One region of the Pseudarthrobacter sp. YAF2 genome, then DNA from elsewhere that is predicted to be linked to it. Evidence: predicted binding sites of a transcription regulator. Region 1 holds the regulator's gene; each other region holds the start of a gene.
The links. Region 1 encodes LexA, which represses DNA repair genes until DNA is damaged. Its sites were predicted from a motif close to TCGAACANNTGTTCGA; they were not measured.
Positions count from the first base shown of each region.

Region 2: AB4Y79_RS06205 (LysM peptidoglycan-binding domain-containing protein) is a predicted target of LexA. The motif match lies at 4,567-4,582, and genes of this name have one in related genera.
Region 3: AB4Y79_RS06300 (DUF6504 family protein) is a predicted target of LexA. The motif match lies at 4,275-4,290, and genes of this name have one in related genera.

Region 1 is NZ_JBFRDA010000010.1:128,905-134,608, reverse strand. It holds gene priA (bifunctional 1-(5-phosphoribosyl)-5-((5-phosphoribosylamino)methylideneamino)imidazole-4-carboxamide isomerase/phosphoribosylanthranilate isomerase PriA) at 1-503, opposite strand, end outside; gene AB4Y79_RS12410 (hypothetical protein) at 579-737, opposite strand; gene hisH (imidazole glycerol phosphate synthase subunit HisH) at 738-1,511, opposite strand; gene hisB (imidazoleglycerol-phosphate dehydratase HisB) at 1,508-2,134, opposite strand; gene AB4Y79_RS12395 (histidinol-phosphate transaminase) at 2,196-3,314, opposite strand; gene AB4Y79_RS12390 (LysM peptidoglycan-binding domain-containing protein) at 3,499-3,855, opposite strand; gene lexA (transcriptional repressor LexA) at 4,270-4,998, shown strand; gene AB4Y79_RS12380 (ATP-dependent DNA helicase) at 5,031-5,704, opposite strand, start outside.
Region 2 is NZ_JBFRDA010000004.1:149,758-155,461, forward strand. It holds gene AB4Y79_RS06180 (AI-2E family transporter) at 1-260, opposite strand, end outside; gene AB4Y79_RS06185 (hypothetical protein) at 444-650, shown strand; gene AB4Y79_RS06190 (mycothiol transferase) at 653-1,177, shown strand; gene AB4Y79_RS06195 (ribonuclease Z) at 1,170-2,117, shown strand; gene AB4Y79_RS06200 (protein adenylyltransferase SelO) at 2,101-3,567, shown strand; gene AB4Y79_RS06205 (LysM peptidoglycan-binding domain-containing protein) at 3,669-4,505, opposite strand; cyclic di-AMP (ydaO/yuaA leader) riboswitch at 4,509-4,679, opposite strand; gene AB4Y79_RS06210 (coiled-coil domain-containing protein) at 4,936-5,704, shown strand, end outside.
Region 3 is NZ_JBFRDA010000004.1:162,814-168,517, forward strand. It holds gene AB4Y79_RS06265 (ABC1 kinase family protein) at 1-983, shown strand, start outside; gene AB4Y79_RS06270 (lipoate--protein ligase family protein) at 1,061-1,810, shown strand; gene AB4Y79_RS06275 (mycoredoxin) at 1,854-2,111, opposite strand; gene AB4Y79_RS06280 (SOS response-associated peptidase) at 2,242-3,006, shown strand; gene AB4Y79_RS06285 (VOC family protein) at 3,034-3,456, opposite strand; gene AB4Y79_RS06290 (chorismate mutase) at 3,473-3,796, shown strand; gene AB4Y79_RS06295 (hypothetical protein) at 3,805-4,194, opposite strand; gene AB4Y79_RS06300 (DUF6504 family protein) at 4,327-4,650, shown strand; gene AB4Y79_RS06305 (DNA polymerase III subunit alpha) at 4,647-5,704, shown strand, end outside.

The sequences.
Region 1 (5,704 bases):
CGGGAGCAGCCGGCCTCCTCGAGGCGCCCCAGCACGTCCCAGAGGTCCCCGCCTTCCTTGGTCCAGCCGCGGCCGGCCAGCGTGGTGCCCCGGACGTCCAGTCCGACGGCGATTTTGTCGCCAAAGCGCTCGATGGCCCGGCGGGTCCACTCCGGATTCTCCAGCGCAGCGGTGCCCAGGTTGACCCGGGCAACGCCCAGGTCCAGGGCCGCTTCGAGGGTCTCGTCGTCGCGGAGTCCGCCGGAGAGCTCCACCTTGATGTCCAGCCGGCCCACGACGTCGCGGAGCAGGTCCGAGTTGGAGCCACGCCCAAAGGCTGCATCCAGGTCCACCAGGTGCACCCATTCGGCGCCTTGCTGCTGCCAGTTCAGCGCCGCGTCCAGGGGCGTGCCGTAGCTGGTCTCGCTGCCGGCCTCGCCCTGGACCAGCCGGACAGCCTGGCCATTGACGACGTCGACGGCTGGCAGCAGTTCAAGGACCGGCAGGTCATGTGCGGTGGTCATACTCATCCTCAGTGTTGGTGCATCGGGGCAGGGGCAAGGGCGAACCGGCCGGCTGGAACGGCGCCGGCCGGCGGGTCAGCTGGCGGGCAGCGTGAGCAGGTAGGCGGCCAGCAGCGACATGGCGGCCAGGACGTAGAACGATACCTGGGTCCACAGCGGCTTGTGCTGCTGCCGGAACGAGATGCCGCCGCCAATCAGGATGCCGGCGAGGCCCATCAGGAGTACGGACCACATCTAGGCGCCGCTGCCGGCTTCGGCCTGGGCGGCGCCGTGGCCGGTTTCGGCCTCGGAGGCGCCGGGCTTGCGGAGGTTTTCCACCCAGTTGCGCAGGAGCCGGGCGCCGGCGTCACCGGACTTTTCGGGGTGGAACTGGGTTGCGCAGAGCGGGCCGTTCTCGACCGCGGCGATGAACGGGCCGCCGTGCTCGGACCAGGTGACCAGGGGGGGCGCCATCCGCGGCTGGATCACGTCGAAGTTCCACTCCTGCACCCCGTAGGAGTGCACGAAGTAGAACCGTTCGTTTTCGACGCCGGCGAACAGCTTGGAGCCTTCAGGCACCTTGACGGTATTCCAGCCCATGTGCGGAACAACCTCGGCGCGCAGTGCCTCCACCTTGCCGGGCCATTCACCGATGCCTTCGGCTTCGGTGCCGTGTTCCACGCCGGCTTCGAAGAGGACCTGCAAACCCACGCAGATGCCCAGCACGGGGCGGCCGCCCGCCACCCGCCTGCCGATGAGCCGGATGCCGTCCACGGCCTTGAGTTCGCGCATCACGGTTTCGAATGCGCCGACGCCGGGCACCACCAGGCCGTCGGCGTTGAGCACGTCTTCCGGTTTGGCGCTGAGGATAACCTCCGCCCCCGCGCGCTCCAGGGCGCGTACGGCGGAGCGGACGTTCCCGGACCCGTAGTCGAGTACCGTCACTGTGGGCTTCCCCTCGGGCGACGGGAGCTTCTGCGACGCGGTGGGATCGATGATTGCGCCGTCCTTGAGGACCTGGCCGCTCACAGCGCACCCTTGGTGGACGGGATGCCCTCGACGCGGGGATCGGGTTCGACGGCGGCGCGAAGGGCGCGTGCGAAGGCCTTGAACTGCGCCTCCACGATGTGGTGCGGGTCCCGGCCGGCCAGGACGTTCATGTGCAGGCAAATGCCGGCGTGCAGCGTGATGGCTTCAAAGACGTGGCGGGTCAGGGAGCCGGTGAAGTGGCCCCCGATCAGGTGGTACTCCTGGCCTGCGGGCTCGCCGCCGTGGACCAGGTAGGGGCGGCCGGACACGTCCACCACCGCGTTGGCGAGGGCCTCGTCCAGCGGCACGGTGGCCTCGCCGAACCTGCGGATCCCGGCCTTGTTCCCCAAGGCGGTCCGCAGGACTTCGCCAAACGTGATGGCGACGTCCTCCACGGTGTGGTGGACGTCGATGTGGGTGTCGCCGGTGGCCTTGACAGTCATGTCGATCAGCGAGTGCTTGCACAGTGCGGTCAGCATGTGGTCGTAGAACGGCACCGAGGTGTCGATATCGGACACGCCCGTTCCGTCGAGGTTGATCTCCACGAGGACGGAGGACTCGCTGGTGGCGCGCTCCATGCGGGCGGTCCGGGCCGCAGCCGTGTTCGATCCGGTTGAACTCATGGTGAAGGATCCTTAGTGGGAGAAGGAGTAGTTCAGGGCGTCCAGCGCCGCAGTATCAAGTCTAGGCGGGAAGCGCGGCGCGGCCGGCAAGAATGCGTTCCAGGGACGTGAGGAAGGCTGTGGTCTCGGCCTCAGTGCCGGCCGTGACCCGCAGGTGGCCGGGAATTCCCACGTCGCGGATCAGCACGCCCGCATCCAGCAGTTCCTGCCAGACCTGGTGGGGGTTGTCCAGGCCGCCGAAGAACACATAGTTGGAGTCGGATGCGGCCGGCTTCAGCCCCATCCTGGTCAACTCCGCCACAATGCGGTCGCGCTGCCGCTTGATGTCCCGCACATCGGCCATCAGCGCTTCCCGGTGTTCCAGGGCTGCCAGCGCCGTGGCCTGCGTGATGGCGGACAGGTGGTAGGGCAGGCGCACCAGGCGCAGGGCATCGGTGACCTCCGGGGCCGCGGCCATGTAACCGAGCCGGGCACCAGCGAGGGCGAACGCCTTGCTCATGGTGCGGGATACGATCAGCCGCTCCCTGCCCGCCAGCAGGGTCAGTGCGCTGGGAGTGCCGTCGTGGGCGAACTCGTGGTAGGCCTCATCCACAATGACGATGGTCTGGCTTGCGGTACCGGCCTCGTAGACAGCCTCCACGACGTCCAGTCCCAGCCCGGTGCCGGTGGGATTGTTCGGTGAGCAGAGGAACACAATGTTCGGCTGCAGTTCCCTGACCTGGCGGGCAGCGGATTCTGCGCTGAGGTCATAGCCTTCCGCCCGGACACCGGTGATGTATTCGGTGTCGGTGCCGCTCGCCAGCAGGGGGTACATGGAGTACGTGGGGGGGAAGCCCAGCGCGGTGCGGCCAGGGCCGCCGAAAGCCTGGAGGATCTGCTGCAGGACCTCGTTGGAGCCGTTGGCGGCCCACAGGTTGGTTTCGTCGAGGCCATGGCCAAGGTATTCCGCCAGGGCCTTGCGGAGATCGGTGAACTCCCGGTCCGGGTAGCGGTTGAGGCCTGCGGCGGCCTCCGTCACGGCGGCGCTGATGGCGGCGCGTACGTCCGCGGGTACGCCATGTGTGTTCTCGTTGACGTTCAACAGAATGGGGACGTCCAGTTGGGGTGCCCCGTAGGGCGTCAGCCCGCGAAGGTTGCTGCGGAGGGGTAGCCGGTTCAGGCGTTCTAGCTGGTCGTTCACCTGACCAGTTTAGTTGCCGTGGCAACTACCGGAAAATGTGACACCTGTGGCAGGCTTCCGGCGCGGCCCGCACGAGGAGCTGAAGGAAGCCTCCGAGGGGTCCGGCGTCGGTGGCAGGGCAGGGCAGGGCAAGGTAGGGCAGGGCAGGGCCTCGGCCACGTTGCGGCGACCACTCAGCGTCGGGTCAGTGGCTGGGGACGAAAAGTTGCTGCCCCGGCAGCACGGCACCGGCGGACAGGTTGTTGAGCTGGACAATGTCCGCCACGACGTCGCGTGCATCGCGGTCCGGAGCCACGGCACCGGCGATGGACCACAGGGACTGGCCGGGCTGGACGGTTACCGTCACCGTGGGCGTCACGGCCAGGTCTGCGGCGGAGTCGGAAGCCTTGGCCGGGGAGTGGAAGAGTCCCGCCAACGAGAGCAGCAGCACCGCGAGGAGAATGAGCGGCACTCCCACCAGGACGATCCGGCCCCGCCGGGTAAGCCGCAGTGGCGCCGGGGACGGCGCCCGGCCGGCGCTGGTCCGCCGGCTGCCGGACATGTGGTGTTCCCCGCTGAAGAACTGCGGCCGCGAAACGTGGGAAAGAGTTAAAGCTGACATGAACTGAGCCCTCCTGGACCTGCCGTGCTGCCCGGGTGTCCGTCCCCGCGCCGCCCTGCTCCGTCCTGCCGGAATGCCTACTCTTCCGGCCAGGTCTTCGAACAAGCCACGCACTGGTTAGAACACATATTCGAACTTTGCTACCTAAGTTTTAGCACCTATCAACGAACAATGTCGAGACTCGCTAGAACAAATGTTTGAAAAAGCATTGTGGCTGGCCTAGCTTGGAAACCAAGAACAACCACCACTGAAGTTGAACAGCAGGGTCTGACAATGACAGCGGCAACCCTTCACTCGGCGCCGGGGACGGCGCGGAGCGGAAGATCCGGCGGCAAGCGAAAGGCATTGGCGAACATGGCAGCAGCAGCCGCCGGGGGCAGGACGGCCCCGCAACCGAAGAAGACTTCCAAGGGGCTTACCCCACGGCAGAAGAAGATCCTGGAGACCATCCAGCGGTCCGTCAATGACAACGGCTACCCGCCCTCGATGCGCGAGATCGGCGATACGGTGGGCTTGGCCAGCCTGTCCAGCGTGACCCATCAGCTGTCCCAGCTGGAGAAGCTGGGCTACCTCCGGCGCGACCCGAAGCGGCCGCGGGCCATGGAGGTGCTCATGCCACTCACCCTTGATGGCGGCGCAGGGAAGGCCATCGCCGCGTCAGCGCCCCAGACGCCCGGCGGCCCCGTGACGGAACTGCCCACCGCGCTGGACACCGCCATGGTTCCGCTGGTTGGCCGGATTGCCGCCGGCGGTCCCATCCTCGCCGAGCAACTCGTTGAAGATGTCATGCCGCTCCCCCGCCAACTTGTGGGCCAGGGTGAGCTGTTCATGCTCAAGGTGGCCGGGGACTCCATGGTGGACGCCGCTATCTGCGACGGAGACTGGGTGGTGGTGCGCCGCCAGGCGGATGCCGTCAACGGGGACATCGTCGCTGCCCTGCTTGATGACGAAGCCACCGTCAAGACCTTCCGCCAGCGTGACGGCCACACCTGGTTGCTCCCGCAGAACACCCAATACGAACCCATCCTCGGTGACCACGCCACCATCATGGGCAAAGTGGTCTCGGTGCTGCGGTCCCTCTGACACCGCCTGTCACCTCCGGCCGCGGCAGGCCTCTATCCTGAGGCCTCCGCGCCGAGCCTGATGAGTGCCGCCAGTGCCTTGCTGCGGTCCGTCGTGGACCAGAACGGCGGCAGCGCGCCCCGCAGGAACCCGGCGTAACGCTCGGTTGCCAGCCGCGAGTCCAGCACCGCCACTACGCCTTTGTCGCCGGTTGACCGGATGAGCCGGCCGGCGCCCTGGGCCAGCCGGATGGCCGCGTGGGTGGCCGAAACGGACATGAAGCCGTTTCCGCCGGCCTGCGCAACGGCCCGCGACCGTGCTGTCATGAGGGGATCGTCCGGCCTGGGGAACGGAATGCGGTCGATCACCACGAGTCGGCAGGATCCACCCGGAACGTCTACTCCCTGCCACAGGGACATGGTCCCGAAGAGGCAGGTGTCCGGTTCGTCGGCGAACTGCTTGACCAGGGCGGTCATGGTTGACTCGCCCTGGCAGAGCACGGTCACACCGAGCTTGGGCCGCAGGGCGTCGGCGGCCTCCTCCGCAGCGCGCCGCGAGGAAAAGAGGCACAGGGCACCGCCACCGGATGCTTTGATGAGCGCCTCGAGCTCCTCAAGAGCTTCCGGGGATACGCCACGGCCGGGTTTGGGCAAGTGGCCCGCCACGTAGAGGATGCCCTGTTTGGGGTAATCGAAGGGTGAGCCGACGTCCACGCCGGTCCAGCTGG
Region 2 (5,704 bases), on a different contig from region 1:
CCCCGGGCGGCGAGCCACCGCACGGCAGGAGCCATTGCCGAGGCCAGGATCAAGGCCACCAGGACCGGGATGGTGACCAGCGGAACCCGGGTGGCGGCCACCACCACCACCCAGGCAAGCGCCAGCAGCGACAGCGTCTGGACTGCCCGGATGCTGGCCCGGCCCAAGCTGTCAATCCACAGCCCTGACATCCGCCCAGCGAAGGATTGCTGCCGGGACGGTTCTGCCCCGTGTCCGTCCGGGGATACATTGCGTTCCATGGGTTCTCCTTGTTTGCCGTCAGGCTTCGGCCCACGACATGGTGCACCTTTAGTTACCTTGTACCCCACGGCCGCTGAAAGCCGTAACAGGCGTGGGTGTTGGATGTGCCGGCTGTTCACAGGCGCCACGGTTACTCAGTACGCTTACTATTGTCCGCCGCGGTCAACGAGAAAGGCATCATCATGACTGAACAGAATGTTCCCGACAATGAACTGAAAGTTGTGCAGGAAGAAGACATACTTCTCGACCAGACTCCCGGCGCGGGGCCGTCCCTGGAGTTGGACCCGGTAAAGGGAGAACCGGATAACTACCCCGGAGCTGCCGAGAACAATCCCGACCGCTGGCAGGAGGATCCCTTGCTGCAGGACGAAGCTTCAACCGGGGAGTAGCAATGCAATCCAAAGAACTGCTGCTCGAGGCCTTTGGCCGCCTCCCGGGCCTGGTCCGGCAGGTGCTCGACGGGCTCGATGGGGAACACCTCCAGCACCGTCCTTCCGGTCGTGGCAATTCAATTGCCTGGCTGGTGTGGCACCTGGGCCGGGTGGAGGATGCGCAGGTCGCTGCCGCTTGGGGGTTGGAGCAGGTCTGGACGTCGGAAGGCTTTGTATCCCGCTTTGGCCTGTCACTGGCGGACAATGACACGGGCTACGGCCACTCCAGCGGGCAGGTGGATGCCGTCATGGCCCCCCGTGAACTCCTGCTGGAGTACTACGAAGCCGTCCACCGCCAGACTGCCAAGGTCCTCGACGGCCTGGACGACCCGGATCTGGACCGTGTGGTGGACAAGCGCTGGGATCCGCCGGTAACCCTTGGGGTGCGGCTGGTCAGTATCCTTGGGGATTGCCTCCAGCACGCCGGCCAGGCCGCCTACGCCAAGGGGCTGCACGGCGCGGGCGCAGATGACGGCAGTGCGTGAACTCGTGGTGCTGGGCACCGCGTCCCAGGTTCCCACCCGGACCCGGAACCATAACGGCTATTTCCTTCGGTGGGACGGCGAAGGCCTGCTGTTCGATCCCGGCGAAGGCACCCAGCGCCAGATGATCCACGCCGGAGTCGCCGCAAGCCGTGTCACCCGGATCTGCCTCACGCACGTGCACGGGGACCACTGTTTTGGACTGCCCGGGGTCCTGTCCCGGATCGCCCTGGACGGCGTCGGGCATCCCGTTCACCTGCATTACCCGGCGTCCGGTGAGCAAGTGGTCCGGGCGCTGGTGAGCGTGAGTTCGCCCGGCGTCGACTTGAGGCTTCACCCGCACTCCGGCGCCGGGCCTATTGCGGACGGCCTCGAAATCCGGCCCCTCAGGCACCGCCTCGAGACGTATGGCTACCGGCTCACCGAACCTGACGGCCGCACCTTCGTGCCGGACCGGCTGCGGGCAGCGGGAATCGAAGGGCCTGATGTGGGCCGGCTGCTGCGCGAGGGCAGCGTCGGTTCGGCCGCGCTTGAGGCGATGAGCGTTCCCAGGCCCGGGCAGCGCTTCGCGTTCATCATGGACACTGCGCCCTGTCCGGGCGCCGAAGAATTGGCGGAGGGCGCTGACCTGCTGGTCACCGAGTCAACGTTCAGTGACGACGACGGCGGGCTGGCCCGGCAGTACCTGCACCTAACCGCCGGGCAGGCCGGTGAACTGGCAGCGTCCGGGAGGGCCCGGATTCTTGTGCTGACCCACTTCTCTTCACGGTATGGCGATGACGTCTCCCTGCTCGCCGAACAGGCGCAGGCCCGGGCCCCGGAAACCGTGGTCATCGCAGCCCGGGATTTGCAGGCGATTGCCGTTCCCCGCAGGCGGAAAGACGCGCGGCGGGCGCCAGGCGGCACCACGGCGATAGGGTTAACCCATGACGGCAGCAGCTGAATCCACGGTCACCTTAGACGGCCGCTTCGCCCGTGAACTGGCGGAACTCGCGGTTCCCTGGCAGGCCGAAGAAGCGCCCAGTCCTGAACTCCTGGTCCTGAACCAAAGGCTCGCAGAAGACCTGGGCCTTGACCCGCACTACCTTCGCAGTCCTGAAGGGGTGCGCCTCCTTGTGGGCAACCACGTTCCCGCCGGCGCCACCCCGGTGGCGCAGGCATACGCCGGTCACCAGTTCGGCGGGTACTCGCCACTGCTCGGCGACGGACGCGCGCTCCTGCTGGGGGAGGTTACGGACCGCACCGGCCGCCTGCTGGACGTCCATCTCAAAGGCTCGGGGCGCACCCCCTTCGCCCGCGCCGGGGACGGCAGGGCCGTCGTCGGGCCCATGCTGCGCGAGTACCTTGTCAGCGAGGCCATGCACGCCTTGGGAATACCCACCACCCGCTCGCTCGCCGTGGTGGCAACGGGGCGGCAGGTCCGGCGCGAGGGCATGCTCCCCGGTGCTGTCCTGGCGCGGGTGGCAAGCAGCCACCTGCGGGTCGGCAGCTTCCAATACGCGCGGGCCACGGAAAACATGGACCTCCTGAAACGGCTGGCGGACCACGCCATCAGCAGGCACTATCCGCACGCCGCCGAAGCCCCAAACCCCTACCTGGCACTGTTCTCGTCCGTCGTCTCGGCACAGGCCGGGCTGGTGGCCCGGTGGATGCTGGTGGGATTCGTGCACGGGGTCATGAATACGGACAACATGACCATCTCGGGGGAAACCATCGACTACGGCCCGTGCGCTTTCCTGGACGCCTTCAATCCCGCGGCCGTCTACAGTTCCATCGACGTCAGCGGACGCTACGCCTACGCCAACCAGCCGGTCCTTGCTGAATGGAACCTTGCCCGTCTTGCCGAGGCGATGCTCCCGCTCATCGACGAGGACCAGGAGAAGGCCGTTGCTCCCGCGGTGGAGGTGCTCGGCGGATTCCGTGGACAGTACAGCGAGGCGTGGACGGGCGGCATGAAAACCAAACTGGGCCTTGCCGGCGGCAACGGAAGCGACGACGCCGCGTCCGGCGTTGTCGATGACGCGGTCGCCATCCTCAAGGACGGCCCGGTGGATTACACGCTGTTCTTCCGAAACCTTGGCCGGGCCGCCCGCGGCGACCTGCGGCCCGTGCGCGGGATGGTGCTGGACTTGGCCGCCTTCGACGCTTGGGCGGAGCGGTGGCTGGCACTGCAACCCGATGCGGGGCTGATGGACAGTGTGAACCCGGCGTACATTCCGCGGAACCACCTGGTAGAGGAAGCCCTCGCTGCCGGCACGGAAGGAGACTTGGCCCCGCTGCACCGCCTGCTCGAGGCCGTCACCGATCCCTTTACCGAGCGGACCGGGCTGGAGCGCTATACGGAAGGCGCCCCGGAGGACTTCGGCGCCTACATGACCTTTTGCGGGACCTGATCCGCCACGGAATGAGGCCAGCAGCAGGACGACAGGAGGGCGGCAGCCGGAAAACCCGGCTGCCGCCCTCCTGTGAGAAGCCTGCTTCGCTGCGCGAAGGCCTAGGCTACGCGGACCACTGAGTAGCCGCTGAGCCAGCTGATGGAGTGCACCTGCGTGGTGTACCCGTTGACGCCGCCGCTCACAACCTGGCCGTTGCCGGCGTATACGCCCACGTGGCCCGAGGTGATGATCAGGTCGCCGGGTGCCGGGCTGCCGACCACGCTGCCGTACTGGAAGAACTGGGTGGGGGCCAGATCGCCGACACTCTTGCCAACCGAGCGCAGGGCCTTCTCGACCATGGCAGTGCAGTCCTGGCTCACACCGATCTGGCTGTAGGCGGAGGACAGGATGGCGGCCCCGGTCCCGGTGCCAGTGGTGGAAGCCACCGGAGTAACGGAAGCGTAGGACATGTTCATGCCGGTGTTCGCAGGTGCGGTGGCGGCTGCCGCCTGGACTGGCGCCGCTGCAGGGGCTTGAGCAGGTGCTGCCACGTAGCCTGCACCGGGAATCTGGATCTGGTCGCCGGGGTAGATGATGGACGACAGGCCCAGGCCGTTGGCAGCCAGGACGTTGTTCAGGCTGACCCCGTACGCTGCCGAAATCGCACCGAGCGTATCCCCGGAAACGACGGTGTGCACGGTTGTTGCCGCGGCGGCCGGAGCAGCTGCCGGCGCTGCGGCGGCCTGGACAGTAGTTTGGTCAGTAGTGTCCGCGCCAGTCACGCCCGCGTGGGCCGGGGCGCCGACCCCGAAGGCAATGCCGGACGCGGCCGCAACCGCGAGTGCCGGACGGCCCAGCGAACGGGCCTGCGACTTGGCGGTCACGGCGAGGCCCTCGAGCGCAATGGAGCGGGCCGGAGTCGCGCGGTGGCGGGCAGTGGTGAGATTTTTTGACACGATAGATCGCCTCTCCCATGCCTGCGGGGTGAGCTGTCGGGTTCGGGTTGGAGATACCCGGCCGAACACCTCTCCGCAGTGGGCGGAGGAGCTGTTCGACTTAACCCCAAGACCTCAAAAGGTCGTGGAAACTTGGTTCCCCCGTCCCTGCCAGCATGAAAGCGGTTGAATCCCGTGATCAGCGGCAGGGCTCGGCAAACTGATGGGAATGTCCCGTTTTGGGAGGGACACCAGAAGACCATAACCCGCCGACACCGCAATTGTCACGTTTAGATAACATACGAGCTTTGTCTCTCGTATTCTGCAAACGATTGGATATGGCGCATCGCCCGGCATTAGCCCGAGGTTGACCGGGTGGCGGCCTCTCAGGGTAACAAAGCGGGCACGGCCGCCTTTCCGCCCCGGCGTGTCGCCGGTATGCTTCGGGACTATGCGCCTGTTCGTGACCATGCCCAAGTCCCCGCTGATGGGGGGATTGCTCGCTATCGCGGTGGCCGCGACGACGGTGCTGCCTGCCTCCGCGGACGAGCCGCCGCCGCCAGGTGGATACCCGTCCTGGGCCGACGTGCAGCAGGCGCAGTCTTCTGAAGCGGCGAAAGCGGCGGAGATCACCACCATCAACGGGCTGCTGAGCGGTCTCCAGACCCAATCGGAGGCGGCCGGTGACGCCGCCGTCCGGGCGGCCGCGGACTATGCCGCAGCCGACGCCGAGCTGCAGGCGGCATCAACGCGGGTGGATGCATTGTCCGCCCAGGCCGCCCGCGCCAGCGACGAACTGGCCAAGTATCGCAAGGAAATCGGCGCCCTTGCCGTCCAGTCGTATAAGACGGGCGGGACCAATGCCGGGTTCTTCGTGGCCCTGGATGCCCTGGAGAAAAACAGCGTCCAGGGGCTCAACCTCGTCCAGCTCGTGGGCGACAAAACGGCGGCACTGGTGGACAAAGCGGCGGCCGCCGGCAAGGTTGCCGCTTCGCTGGCGGAGCAGGAAAAGGCGGCCCGCAGTGAACGCGAACGCCTGTCCGGGGAAGCAAAAACCAAACTGGACGCGGCCCGCTCCGCCCAGGACACACTCGCCCGGCAGGTCAGTGACGAACAGCAACACAGCAGCGAGCTGACTGCCCAGCTGGCCTCGCTGAAGGGAACGACGGCGGCCCTCGAAGGAGAGTACCGCCAGGGCCAGGCGGCGCTGGCTGCCTATG
Region 3 (5,704 bases), on a different contig from region 1:
CCGAGGTGGTCTGGGAGCGGACCACCCGCCGAGTGCTCACCCTCGAGGACGTCACGGCCATCAAAATCACTGATGCGGGCGCGCTTCGAGCCGCCGGCATCGATCCCGCCTCGGTTGCCCCGGTCTTTGCGGCCGTCATGTTCGACCAACTGTTCACCAACGGGTTCTTCCATGCGGACCCGCATCCGGGAAACATCTTCGTCACCCCGGTCCGTGCAGGCGCGGGGGAAGCCGGCTGGAAGCTGACATTCATCGATTTCGGCATGATGGGCGAGGTCACGGCCTCCACGCGCAGCGGCCTGCGCAAGCTCCTGATCGCCGCAGCCGCCCGTGATGGCAAGGGACTTGTGGCGGCGATCAACGACGTCGGCGTCCTGATGCCGTCGGCGGACAGCGCGGGACTGGAGCGGGCGATGACCCAGCTTTTTGCCCGCTTCGGCGGCATGGGCTTTGCCGAACTCCGCGAGGTGGACCCCCGCGAGTTCCGCGACTTTGCAGTGGAGTTCGGTGACGTGGTCCGCTCGCTGCCATTCCAGCTGCCGGAGAATTTCCTGTTGATCATCCGCGCCATGTCGCTGACCTCAGGCGTGTGCAGCGCCCTGGATGAACGCTTCAACCTCTGGGACTCCGTGGAACCCTACGCGGCGCAACTGCTGCGGACCGAGCGCGGCAATGTGGTCCAGGACGTTGCCCGGCAGGCCCTCGACGCCGCCGGCACCGCCTTCCGCCTGCCCGGCAGGCTGGACTCCCTGGCCGGCCGGCTCGAGGAGGGGTCGCTCGAGGTCGCCGTCCCGCGGCTCGAACGGCAGGCAGCCCGGCTGGAAAGGGCTGCCCGGCGCTCTGGCTCGGCCCTGGTCTTCGGTGCGCTGCTGATCGCGGGCGCCATCGTCCGCGCCGACGACCTGCTCTTCGGCAACGTCCTGATGATCGCCTCATCCGTTCCGCTGCTGCACGCCCTCTGGGCGGGGCGCCGGAGCCGTTAAGGCCCCTGCCGTCGTCGGGCGTAACCTAATGGAGGCCTGTCCGCCGGCCGCCACCGACCCCAGGGAGTTCAGCAACAATGCACCACACCGGTACCCAAGCCCGCACATTGAGCGTGGTGCGGCAGGACGTATCCCTCGGCGCGGAACGGGACCTCGAATTCGGCCTGGAGCTGCTGGCCAGGGCCAGGGCCGGCAGCCTCGGCCCCACCCTTCGCTTGTACCGGCCCGCCCCCACCGTCGCGTTCGGGCAGCGTGACACCCGGCTGCCCGGATTCGAGGCGGCCGCGCGGGCCTGCCTGGACAACGGCTTCGAACCCTTGGTCCGGAGGGCAGGGGGACGCGCCGCCGCCTACCACCAGGGCACCCTGGTGGTGGACCACATCGAACCGGACGCCGACGCCGTTGCCGGGTCCAAAGCCCGGTTCGGCTACTTCGGTGAACTCTTTGCACAAGCCCTGCGGAACGTCGGGGTCCAGGCTGCGGTAGGGGAAATCCCCGGCGAATACTGCCCCGGCGAGTTCAGTGTGCACGGAACCGATGCGGCGGACAGCTCCCGCCGGGTGAAACTGGTGGGCACTGCCCAGCGGGTGGTTTCCGGTGGCTGGCTCTTCAGCTCAGTGATTGTGGTGGAGGATTCCGCCCCGATCCGGAAGGTACTCACGGACAGCTACGCCGCCCTCGGCCTCGACTGGAACCCGGCCACGGCCGGAGCCGCCAACGATCTGGTGCCCGGGCTGGATGTGGCGGCCGTGGAGCGGGCCCTCCTGGAAACGTATGCGGGCCACGCCACCCTGGAAACTGCTTCCTTCAGCAGCCTGGGGGCGTGACCCGCATCAGTTCTTCGGCGCGAAGCCGGAGGTCTCCGGCCGCTTAGGCAGCGAGCCTGCTCTGGACCTCGGCAGCCGACGGGTTGGTGGCAGCGGAGCCGTCCGGAAACAGGACGGTAGGCACAGTACGGTTGCCGCCGTTCAGTTGCTCCACGAGTTCGGCAGTGCCGTCAACTTCTTCGATGTTAATTTCCGTGTAGCCGATGCCCTTCGCGTCCAACTGCTTCTTCAGCCGGTTGCAATAGCCGCACCAAGTGGTGGAAAACATGGTGATGGTGCCGGATTCGGGAGTGAAGTCCACGCGGATCTCCTAAACGTCGCTTGAAAGGTTCCTTACGGTCAACGGTAGCGCGGCCGCCGGTATTCCCGGGCTTTGAGGGGCTGCGGGGCGCCTGGATGACAGTATGTGGCGCCGGTGGCATGCTGGTGCCATGTGTGGACGCTACGTAATGGCACGCGCCGTGGGGGACCTCCTGGCCGAGTTCGACGCCGAGCTGGAGGATGAGGTGAGCATTCCGCCGTCGTGGAATGTTGCACCCACCGACGCCGTCCCCATCGTCCTGGAGAGGCTGGTGGATGATGACTCTGCAGGGGCCAGGCAGGTGCGCCAGTTGCATGTGGCCCGGTGGGGCCTGGTCCCTTCCTGGGCCAAGGATCCCGGAATCGGATCGCGGATGATCAATGCCCGGAGCGAATCCGTGCTGGAGAAGCCGGCGTTCAGGAAGGCAGTGCAGTCGCGGCGCTGTGCCGTCCCCGCCGACGGTTACTACGAATGGAAGCAAGGCCCCGGCAAGTCCAAGCAGCCCTATTACGTGCACCCGGGGAAGGACCACGGGCTGGTTTTCGCCGGCCTGTATGAGTGGTGGAAGGACCCGTCGATTCCTGAAGGGGAACCGGGGCGCTGGCTGCTGTCCACCTCCATCCTCACGGCTGACACGCCACCGCCCGGGACTGAATCAACGATCTTCGGAAAGCTGACAGAGCTGCACGACCGCGTCCCGCTGCCCATGGACAAAGCCACCATGGAGGCCTGGCTGGACCCGCAGGCTGACGACGCCGCTGCCCTTGTGGACCTGGTGCGGTCCGGGGTCAAAGATGCTGCCGCCGACTGGCACGTGGAGTCCGTGGGCAAGGAAGTGGGCAACGTCCGCAACAACGGACCGGACTTGATCCGCCCGGTGGAGGCCCTGTTCTAGCAGCCCCGCCTAGGGTGCGGACGGCCATCACACGGTGACCGTGCCGGCGTCGTCCACGGTCCACGTGGGGTTGTACGCCACTTCCCAGCGGAAGCCGTCAGGGTCCGCGAAGTACCCCGTATAGCCGCCCCAGGGCTGCGTGACGGGTTCGGCGATGATGACGGCGCCCGCAGCCGCGGCCTCTTCCATGACCCGGTCCACGTCCCCCGCGCTTCCCAGGTTGTGGCTCAGGGTGATACAGGGAACGCCGTCCGACGGACTGACGCCTGCTTCCGCCTGCATCTGCCGGGCGTCCCAGAGGGAGAGCACCAGGCCGTGGTTCACCTGGATGAACAGCACCTCCCCGGCCACCTCGCGGTGGACTGGCCAGCCCAGGCCGTCGACATAGAAGGCCCGCGATCGGTCAACGCTGCTGACACCGAGGGAGATAAAGTCGACTCTTGGCTCCATGCTTCGATACTGTCAGATGATGGCGACAATTCAAGGAAACGATCGGGATGCCCAGGCCGACAGGGAACAGCTCGCAGCTGTCCGGGTTGCCGTTGACGAGGTGGATGAACAGATTGTTACCCTCATCGCCCGCCGCGAACGGCTGATCCGGATCGCCGGCACCCTGAAGGGGGACGACGCCGAGGTACGGGCCGCCGGCCGAGTTGAGCGGATCATTGAACACGTCCGGGCCGCGGCCGAGAAAAAGGACATCGACCCGGACATCGTCGAGTCAACCTACCGGGCCATGATCTCCGCGTTCATCGAACTCGAACTGAAGATCCATAAGGAAACCAGCTAAGAAAACCCCTACTGGGATTGCTCCACCGGCACCCCATGCTGGAACTCCCGTCCGTCGGCTTCGCTGAAGGCTGACAGGACGTGCCCTTTCCCGAGCCCGTTCAAGGCCGTTGCGGGAAAGCTCCCGGTAATGGTGCTCTCCGAGTGGGATACACCGGACAGGTCGTAGTCTTCCTCGATTCCCTGGTCCCGGTTGAACGCGTAGCAGGCAATGGCCTCCCCGTTCATGAATTCAATGCACAGCCGTCGCTGCGTTGAATAGTCAGGTGTGGCCCCCATCAGCCCCACCACATAAGCGCCGGTTCCCGGAATGGCGCCATCGATATTGAACGTGGCCACCAGGGTGGAGTCCTGGGTCTTGATGCTTGCCTGCTTCAGGAGTGCGTCATCGGTACTCATGCCATCATCCTGCTCCCTGCTGCACGGTCCGTCCACCCCCGCCTATGTTTTGCCGCCTCCCCGGCGTAGACTGGATTTATTCGAACACATATTCGAATAAGGCATTTGGGAAGTACCGTCCGGGAGGCGCGCATGGGCATGTTCAGCGAGTCCATTGACGTGGCGTGTTCCGCATCCGGGCAGCCTGAATCGCTGACGTGGGCGGGCAAGGATTATCTCGTCTGCGCTGAACCCGTCCGGTGGTATGAACGCCGGCAGTGGTGGGCAGAAGACGCCAGGGCTCCGTTAGGCAGCGGACCAGGAGTGGTTGACCACGAAATCTGGCGAATCCAGGTGCTTCCTGCTGCCGCGCACCATGCTTCAGAACCCCTTACCCTCGACCTCACCCGGCATGTTGGCAGCGGCCGGTGGCGGCTGCTGCGGATCCATGACGCCCTTCGCCCCAGAACAGCATGAGCTTCACCCACCTCCACGTTTCCACAGCATTCAGCGCCCACTACGGCGTCTCCTGGCCGGAGGAACTTGCTCAGGCCGCAGCAAGTGACGGCGCCACAGCCCTGGCCTGCACCGATCGGGACGGCTTGTACGGCACCATCAAACACCTCAAAGCGTGCATGGCTGCGGGCATCGACCCCCTTGTGGGGGTTGACCTTGCGGTCTTCGATGACGACGGTGACCACCGCACGCAGGTAGCCGGCCGGGTGGTGGTGCTGGCCCGCGGGCACAACAATGGTGCCGGGTGCCGTGCGCTGTGCCGGCTGGTTTCCGATGCCCACGCACGGACCTCAGGGAAGGCCGGGGGAACTGTTCCCGTGGCAGTCACCCGCGCCGAGCTTGCCTCCCGGACCCTCGACCCTGTGACCCTCAAGCCGGTGCTGACCGTCCTGGTTGGTCCGGACTCCGACGTCGGAAGGGCCATGGGAGGCCGGCGTTACCTTCGTCCACGGACCCTTTTCAAACAATGGCTGGATGCCATGCCCGCGGGAACCGTCGTTGCAGAAATCGTCTCCCAGCTCAGCGCACCCGGCTCTCCCCTCAGCACCGCCCATGCAGTCCGCATGCTCCGGCTCGCCGAGGAACACCATGTGCCCGCCGTCCTCAGTAATGCTGTGCGGTACTGCGCTGCTGACGGAGCGCCAACCGCAGATGTCCTGGACTCTGCCCGGACGTTGAAGTCCCTGCCGGAACTTGCAGGTGAACCGCTGCTCCAGCCCACCGGCCAGGGATGGCTGAAAACCGCGGACCAGATGCTTGGCCTGGGCAAGGAAATCATTGCCGCTGCTGGGTATGGGGCCGCCGACCTCAAGCAGCTGATGGCCCAAACTGAGGCGCTCGCCGATCTTTGCCGGATGGACCCCAGCACGGACATGGGGTGGAAGCAGCCCGTGGTGCCGGAAGCATCGGTCATTGGTATCACCCAGGATCCAGACGTTGAACTTATCCAGCGGTGCCACGCGGGGATCGGCAGGCGGTTCCCCGGGATCGGCGGACACGACGAAACAACGATGCT